2 regions of the Bradyrhizobium sp. USDA 4011 genome follow, and region 2 is predicted to be linked to the other one. Evidence: predicted binding sites of a transcription regulator. Region 2 holds the regulator's gene; the other holds the start of a gene.
What was found. Region 2 encodes PhoB, which activates phosphate uptake and scavenging genes when phosphate is short. Its sites were predicted from a motif close to TGTCATNNANCTGTCAT; they were not measured.
Positions count from the first base shown of each region.

Region 1: the regulator PhoB is predicted to act here: its motif matches at 2,076-2,092, upstream of ACVW1C_RS37860 (phospholipase C).

Region 1 covers NZ_JBSSGG010000001.1:7,979,117-7,983,506, forward strand. Annotated here, with positions in the region: gene arsC (arsenate reductase (glutaredoxin)) at 1-206, shown strand, start outside; gene ACVW1C_RS37850 (MFS transporter) at 203-1,369, shown strand; gene ACVW1C_RS37855 (LysR substrate-binding domain-containing protein) at 1,338-1,949, opposite strand; gene ACVW1C_RS37860 (phospholipase C) at 2,106-3,815, shown strand; gene ACVW1C_RS37865 (cytochrome-c peroxidase) at 3,852-4,390, shown strand, end outside.
Region 2 covers NZ_JBSSGG010000001.1:4,981,464-4,985,853, forward strand. Annotated here, with positions in the region: gene pstA (phosphate ABC transporter permease PstA) at 1-383, shown strand, start outside; gene pstB (phosphate ABC transporter ATP-binding protein PstB) at 380-1,201, shown strand; gene phoU (phosphate signaling complex protein PhoU) at 1,213-1,929, shown strand; gene phoB (phosphate regulon transcriptional regulator PhoB) at 2,060-2,770, shown strand; gene ACVW1C_RS23345 (GcrA family cell cycle regulator) at 2,952-3,464, opposite strand; gene ACVW1C_RS23350 (acetylornithine transaminase) at 3,961-4,390, shown strand, end outside.

The DNA.
Region 1 (4,390 bases), 3.0 Mb from region 2:
AATGGAGCGACGACGAACTGATCGATTTCATGATGGCGCATCCGATCCTGATCAATCGGCCCATCGTCGTCTCGCCGAAGGGCGTGAAGTTGTGCCGGCCGTCCGAGGCCGTCCTCGATCTCCTCGCCGTTGCCGACATCGGCCGGTTCGTCAAGGAAGACGGCGAAGTGATTCCGCCGAGGACGCCGGGTGCGCACGCTGGATGAGCCGCCGTGCAGATAATGGTTTGATCGTCGCGCTCGGCACCACGCAAACCTTGGCCTGGGCGTCGAGCTATTATCTGCCCGCGATTCTCGCCGACCCGATTGCGCGGGACCTCGGCATATCCACGAACTGGCTGTTCGCCGCGTTCTCGATGGCGCTCGTGATATCGGGACTGCTCGGTCCGCGCGTCGGCCGCCAGATCGACCGCATGGGCGGGCGCGAAGTGCTCTGCGCGTCCAATCTGATTTTTGCGTCCGGCCTGATCCTGCTCGGGCTTTCGCAAGGCCGCGTTCTGATGGCCGCAAGCTGGCTGCTGCTCGGCGTCGGCATGGGCCTTGGCCTGTATGACGCGGCCTTCGCGGCGCTCGGGCGCATCTATGGCAACTCCGCCCGCCGCTCCATCACCGGCATCACCTTGATCGCCGGGTTTGCCAGCACGATCGGCTGGCCGCTCACCGCGTGGGGCCTCGCAACCATCGGCTGGCGCTGGACCTGCTTCGGCTGGGCGGCGGCGCACATTCTGGTCTGCCTGCCGCTCAACGCCTTCGTGGTCCCCAAACTGAAGAGCGAGCATCGGATCGCGGCCGACACGCCAAAGCCGCATATACCGATCGACCGCGCGATGGTGCTGCTCGCCTTTGCCTTCGCGGCCGCCTGGAGCGTCACGTCGGCGATGGCGGTGCATTTGCCGCGACTTCTGGAGGCGTTGGGCGCGACGCAAACGCAGGCGATCGCGGCGGGCGCGCTGATCGGCCCGGCGCAGGTGGCGGCACGGATTGTCGAAGCGAGCCTTCTGAAGCGTTTTCATCCGCTATGGTCGGCGCGACTGGCCTGCATCACGCACCCCTTGGGCGCCAGCGTCATCGGCCTGTTCGGCGGAGGCTTCGCCGGCATCTTCGCGCTGCTGCACGGTGCCGGCAACGGCATCCTGACGATAGCGCGCGGCACGCTGCCGCTGGCGATATTCGGTCCCAAGGATTACGGTTACCGGCTGGGGCTGCTCGGCGCGCCGTCGCGGCTGTCGCAAGCGATCGCGCCGCTGGTATTCGGATTTCTGATCTCACCGCTCGGCGGCTATACGCTCGCGGTCACATCGGCTCTCAGTCTGGCCGCACTCCTGGCGTTGTTCGCCCTCAAGGCCGAACGGAAGAGCCCCTCGCGGTAGCGTCACGACCTTTCATCCGCCGAACCGTATCGATGAACGCCTTGATGATCGGCGAGTGGCCGCGGCCGCTCTGATGGGCGATGCTGTACTGGGTCTTGATGGTGCGGTCGCTGATCTCGAGCGCGCGCAGGTTCGGATGCGGCACGAACTCGAAGTCGGCGACGACGCTGATGCCGAGCCCGCGTTCGACCGCCTTCCACACGCCTTCGCGGCTTTCGATCTCGAACACCGGCTCGATCCTGATGCCCTCGGCCTGCATCGTCGCCTCGAAGGCGCGCCGGGTGGTCGAGCCGCGCTCGCGCAGCACGATGGGCTGGTCGGCAAGCTCGCGCAGCCTGACCGACTTCCGCTTGAACCAGGGATGATCCCGGTTGACGAACACGATCACGCGGTGCGTGCGATAGGGGATCATGGTGACGCGCGGATCTTCCGGCACCTCCGCCAGGATCGCGACGTCGGCCTCGAAATTGACGATGTGACGAAGAGTGCGTTCGGTGCGACTACAGGAATCGAAGTGGGTCTCAACATGGCGCGTGCCGGCGTCGTTGAGCTCGCGATCGATTCGATGACATCGATCCAATATCCGTTCACGCGTGCCGCAACCGGCGCGTGAAATCGAACGCATCACGATCGCGTCGCGATGACGCGTCAATCGCAAAACCGACACAGAGCTGTTACGCGCGCTGACTAATGTGTCGCATGTCGACGTCATAAATCCTTAAAAATGGGGCAAGAAGTGAAGGCGAAATTCCTTTCGACGGTCGGAGTCTGTCTGGTCGCTGCTGCTGCAGTGGTGTGCAGCGCCGCCGCTCACGACGATGATAGAGATCACGATCATCGTCATCCGCACGACATCCACACCGCAACGCCGATCAAGCATCTCGTCGTGATCTTCAACGAGAATCGCTCGTTCGATCATTATTTCGCGACATACCCGAATGCGGCCAATCCGACCGGCTCGATTCCGTTCATAGCGAATCCACATACGCCGAAGGTCAACAACCTCGCCAACGCCAATTTGTTGACTAACAACCCGAACACCAATCCGGCCAACGGCACGGGCGCGACCAATCCGTTTCGGCTCGATCGCACCCAGGCCAACACGCGCTCGCAAAACCACGCCTATACGCCCGAGCAGCAGGCGGTCGACAACGGCAAGGAAGACCTGTTTCCGAAATTCACCGGTCGCGGCACAGCCGGCGGCGTCGGCGCCTTCGGCACCAACGGGCAGGTGATGGGTTATTTCGACGGCAACACGGTCACCGCGCTTTGGAATTACGCGCAGAACTTCGCGATGAGCGACAATAGCTGGACCGACACCTTCGGTCCGTCGACGCCCGGCGCGCTCGAGGTGGTGTCCGGCCAGACCAACGGTGCGCAGAACATCGCCGGCACGTCATCGTCGATCGCCGACGGCCAGGGCGGCCTGACGCTGATCGGTGATACCGACCCTGCCTACGACGCCTGCTCGAGCACGACCAGCCAGGTCCTGATGACCAGCAGGAACATCGGCGACCTGCTCAATGCCGAGCACATCAGCTGGGGCAGCTTCATGGGCGGCTTCGACCTGACGCTCAAGAACAGCAACGGCACCACAAATTGCGCACGCAGCACCTTCTCGAGCAACGTCAACGGCAGCATCGTCGACTACATCCCGCACCATGCCTGGTTCCAGTACTACAAGTCGACCGCCAACCCGACCCATGCGCGGCCGAGCTCGGTCGACGCGATCGGCCACACTTATGTGCCCGGCAGCAAGACGCTCGATCCGGCCAATCACGCCTACGATCTCGAGGACTTCTACGCCTCGGTGAAGGCCGGCAACTTCCCGGCCGTCTCCTACATCAAGATGCCGGCCTATCAGGACGGTCATCCCGGCAACTCCGATCCGCTCGATGAGCAGGTTGGCAATGTCGAGCTGATCAACTTCCTGCAGAAGCAGAAGGAGTGGCGCGAGACCGCGGTCATCATCACCTATGACGACTCCGACGGCTGGTACGACCACCAGTACATTGCGCCGATCAGCGCCTCGTACGATCCGACCGCCGACCAGGTCAACGGTCCCGGCCAGTGCGGCCGCGGTATCGGCAAGCAGACGCAGCCGAAGGGCCTGAACGGTCAGCCGGTGAACGGCCGCTGCGGTCCCGGCACGCGGATCCCGTTCCTGCTGATCTCGCCTTACGCCAAGAAGAACTTCGTCAGCCACACGCGCATCTCGCAGGCGTCCGTGGTGCGCTTCATCGAAGACAACTGGCTTCACGGCCAGCGTCTCGGCGGCGGCGCGTTCGACGACAGCGTCGAATCGATCACGGACATGTTCGACTTCGATCATGGCCACGATCACGATCACGATCACGACCGCGACGATCAGCAGAACAAGCTGTTCCTCGATCCGACGGCCGGCACGGTCATCGTCAGCCCGCCTGATGATCATCCCCATCACTAACGCTCTGGGATCACTGGACGTCATATGAACGGCCGCATGTTGTGGCTTCTCGGCGCCGGCCTGCTCTGCATGGCCGGCGCTGTTGCGGCAGTCGAGACCCAAGGACTTCCGGGGACAAATCCGAGCCCGGTGCAGCTCAGGCGTCCGCCGATCGCCCCGTTGTCCGGCATGGCGCAGCTCGGGCAGAAGATCTTCTTCGACGCGTCGCTGTCCTCGTCGGGCGCATTGTCCTGCGCCTCCTGTCATAGTCCGGATCACGCCTACGGCCCGCCCAATGATGCGCCAGTCATGCTGGGCGGCCCCGCGCAATCGCGGCAGGGTACGCGCGCCGTGCCAAGCTTGACCTATCTCGAGCGGCAACCGAATTTCAGCATCGGGCCGGAGAAGGACGAGGACGACAACGTCGTCGACTTCGCGCAGCTGGCCGCGGCAGGCCAGCAGGCTGCGCGTGCGAAAAAGGTCGCGACCGGGACCGCGGCGTCGGCGGTTGACATCGTGCCGCAGGGCGGACTGTTCTGGGATGGCCGCGCCGATACGCTGCAGGACCAGGCAATCTTCCCGCTGCTCGATCCCAA
Region 2 (4,390 bases):
GCACCACCGAGGACATGCTGCTGCTGGTGCCCAATCCGCTGCGCGAGGCGGCCTCCGCGCTCGGCCTGCCGCGCTCGCTGGTGATCAAGCGGATCGCTTATCGTGCTGCGCGTAGCGGCTTGATCACCGGCGTGCTGCTGGCGACCGCCCGTGTCGCCGGCGAGACCGCGCCGCTGCTGTTCACCGCGCTGTCTAACCAGTTTTTCAGCTGGGACTTGACCAAGACGATGGCCAACCTGCCGGTGACCATCAACAATTTCGTGCAGAGCCCCTACGCCTACTGGAAAGAGCTGGCGTGGAGCGGCGCACTGCTGATCACATTCACCGTGCTCGCGCTGAATATCGGCGCGCGTATCCTTGGTGCCGAAAGGGCCGCAAAATGACCGAGCTCTCCGTTTCAACCAGTAACCCGAGCCACGTTGCACCGCATACGCCGCTGCCGGAAGCGCCGCCGAAAGTCACGGTGCGCAACCTCAATTTCTATTACGGCGAGCACCACGCGCTGAAGAACATCAACCTGACGCTGGGTACCAACCGCGTCACCGCGTTCATCGGTCCGTCCGGCTGCGGCAAGTCGACCCTGCTGCGGATATTCAACCGGATGTACGATCTCTATCCGGGCCAGCGCGCGGTCGGTCAGCTGATGCTGGACCAGACCAACATTCTCGATCCCAAGCTCGACCTCAATCTGCTGCGTGCGCGGGTCGGCATGGTGTTCCAGAAGCCGACGCCGTTCCCGATGACGATCTACGAGAACATCGCCTTCGGCATCCGCCTTTACGAGAAGATCTCGAAGTCCGAGATGGACGACCGGGTCGAGAAGGCGCTGCGCGGCGGCGCGCTGTGGAACGAGGTCAAGGACAAGCTGAACGCCTCCGGCCTGTCGCTTTCCGGCGGCCAGCAGCAGCGCCTGTGCATCGCGCGCACCGTGGCGGTGCGGCCCGAGGTGATCCTGTTCGACGAGCCGTGCTCCGCGCTCGATCCGATCTCGACCGCCAAGGTCGAGGAGCTGATCCAGGAGCTCTCCGAGGACTACACGATCGCGATCGTCACCCACAACATGCAGCAGGCGGCGCGCGTCTCCGACAAGACCGCCTTCATGTATCTCGGTGAGCTGATCGAGTTCGACGACACCAACAAGATCTTCACCTCGCCGAGCGATCGACGGACTCAGGATTACATCACCGGCCGGTTCGGCTGAGGAGATACAAGATGGCTTCTGAACATACCGCCAAGGCATTCGACAGCGACCTGCAGGAGTTGACCCGCCTGGTCGCCGAGATGGGCGGCCTCGTCGAACGGATGATCACCGAGTCGGTCGACGCGCTGATCCGTCGCGACGTCGCTCTCGGCAAGCGCGTGGTCGCCGCCGACATCGAGATCGACAATCTGCAGCGCGTCATCGAAGAGCGCGCAGTGCTGACGATCGCCCGCCGCCAGCCGATGGCGATCGACCTGCGTGAAATCGTCAGCGCGATGCGCGTGGCCACCGACCTCGAGCGGATCGGCGACCTCGCCAAGAACATGGGCAAGCGCGTCGCGGCGCTGGAAAGCGATTTCCAGCCGCTGAAGCTGATCCGCGGCCTGGAGCACATGACCGACCTCGTGCTGTCGCAGGTCAAGTCGGTGCTCGACGCCTATGCCGCGCACGACCTGCCGGCGGCGATGAACGTCTGGAAGGGCGACGAGGAGGTCGATGCGATCTGCACCTCGCTTTTCCGCGAGCTGCTGACCTACATGATGGAGGATCCGCGCAACATCTCGTTCTGCATCCATCTGATGTTCTGCGCCAAGAACATCGAGCGGATCGGCGATCACGCCACCAATATCGCCGAGACCGTGTTCTACATGATCGAGGGCCAGCAGATCACCGACAAGCGCCCGAAGGGCGACATGACCAATTTTGCCACCACTGTGCCGGGTACCTAGGACATGATCCGCGGGCGCGGAGCCGGATTGTCTTCACGACAAGTCGTTTCCGCGGGGATTATGCCCAGGAAAGTAAGCGTTTCGGTTTGCGTCTGGGCAACGGATCACCACAGAGAGAGAACTTAAACCGATGAGCGCACGCATTCTGGTAGTCGAAGACGAGGAAGCGCTGACGACACTGTTGCGCTACAACCTCGATGCGGAAGGCTACGATGTCGAAACGGTCGGGCGCGGCGACGATGCCGACACCCGCCTGAAGGAGCGCGTTCCCGACCTCGTGGTACTGGACTGGATGCTGCCGGGCCTGTCCGGCATCGAGCTGTGCCGCCGCCTGCGGGCGCGTCCCGAGACCAAGCAGCTTCCGATCATCATGCTCACCGCGCGCGGCGAGGAGAGCGAGCGCGTGCGCGGGCTTGCCACCGGCGCCGACGATTACATCGTCAAGCCGTTCTCGGTGCCGGAGCTCCTGGCGCGAGTGAAGGGCCTGCTGCGGCGGGCTAGCCCGGAGCGGCTGGCGACCGTGCTCACCTATGGCGATATCGAGCTCGACCGCGAGAAGCGCCGCGTGGCGCGCTCGGGACGTCCGATCGATCTCGGTCCGACCGAGTATCGGCTGCTCGAATTCTTCCTCGAGCATCCCGGCCGCGTGTTCAGCCGCGAGCAGCTGCTCGACAGCGTCTGGGGCCGCGACATCTATATCGATGAGCGTACCGTCGACGTGCATATCGGCCGCCTGCGCAAGCTGCTCAATCCGGGCCGCGAGCAGGATCCGATCCGCACCGTGCGCGGCGCCGGTTATGCGCTCGACGACCGCTTCGCCAAAGCCGAGCCGCAGCCGTAAGGCTGGCCGCCAATCGCAACAACGGTCCCGTCATTGCGAGCGTAGCGAAGCAATCCATCCTACCGCAAATGCGGAACGATGGATTGCTTCGTCGCTTCGCTCCTCGCAATGACGGCAACCACAAAAAAATCCCCGCTTTCGCGGGGATTTGCTTTTGCAGTCCAGGCAAGTTTCCCGAGTGCTACTTGATCTGTGGCTTCGCCGATGGCCGGCGGCGATCGGCGGCGGGCTGGTAGGCGACGCGCGAGTGATGCGCGCAATAGGGCAGGCCGGCGAGCGCCTTGCCGCCGCAGAAGAAGAATTCCGGGCTCGAGGGATCGCCGACCGGCCAGTGGCAGGTGGCCTCGTTGAGCTCGAGCAGCGACAGCCGCTGGCTCATCGGCACCACATTGTCGAAGGAGATCGGATCGGGCTCCATCTCGACCTCGAAGGCGTGCGCCAGCGCGGTGTTGCCGCGCGACACCGGGCGCGCCACCCGCATCATGTGCTGGGCGGGACGGGCCTTGCGCTGCCGCGGCGCAGCCGTGGAGGGCGCCTTGGCACGGCCGGAGAGGCCGAGCCGATGTACTTTGCCGATCACGGCGTTTCGCGTCACATTGCCAAGTTCCGCCGCGATCTGGCTGGCTGAGAGGCCGGATTCCCAGAGCTTCTTCAGCTGCTCGACGCGATCGTCGGACCAGGTCAATACAGTCATCGCATTCTTCCTTTCGCATGGCGCCGGCCACTCATCGGAGCGGCGCTGCGAGCCAATCTGGACAAATATCCCTGCGGCCAGAATCCCTTAGCCCTCGCCGGGCACGGTGTTGCGCCCGAACGTTTACGCGAGACACGAAGGCTACTTAGAGGGTCCAGTACTGCCGCACGAGATGTCGTACCCGACAGGCCAAACGCTACAATATGGCGTGACTCTGGCGCAAGAGTCCGCGGCCGTGCGTCCACATGTTCCCACAAAGTTAAGCATTGCTGTGAGGCTTTTCCACCGCACCGGAATGCTCCGGATTGCGCTAGTTTCGCATTGCAGGAAGGCCAGCAAAGGCTAGCTCCTGGCGATTGACACTTACCGGCCGCCGCATAGAATGACCCGCACGTGCCGCCCGCAAAGGCGGCCGTTTTGTTTTCCGAAGCTGGCGGTTGCTGCGTTGGCGTCAAGGCGCGCAGCAATTGACGGCTTCAAACCGGCAGTGAACGCCATGACCAACGCCTCGTCGCATCTGCTCCCCGTCTTCGCCCGGGTCGATCTCGGCTTCGAGCGCGGCGAGGGCGCCTGGCTGATCGCAACCAACGGCGACCGCTATCTCGATTTCACCTCGGGTGTCGCGGTGAACGCGCTCGGACATGCGCACCCGCATCTGGTCAAGGCGCTGCAGGAGCAGGCGACCAAGCTCTGGCACATGTCGAACCTGTTCAAGAGCCCGGACGGCGAGGTGCTGGCCGCGCGGCTGTGCGAGCAGAGCTTTGCCGACTTCGTGTTCTTCTGCAATTCCGGCGCCGAAGCGATGGAGGGCGTGATCAAGCTGGTCCGCCATCATCACTTCTCCAAGGGCCATCCCGAACGATACCGCATCATCACCTTCGAAGGCGCCTTCCATGGCCGCACGCTGGGCACGCTGGCTGCGACCG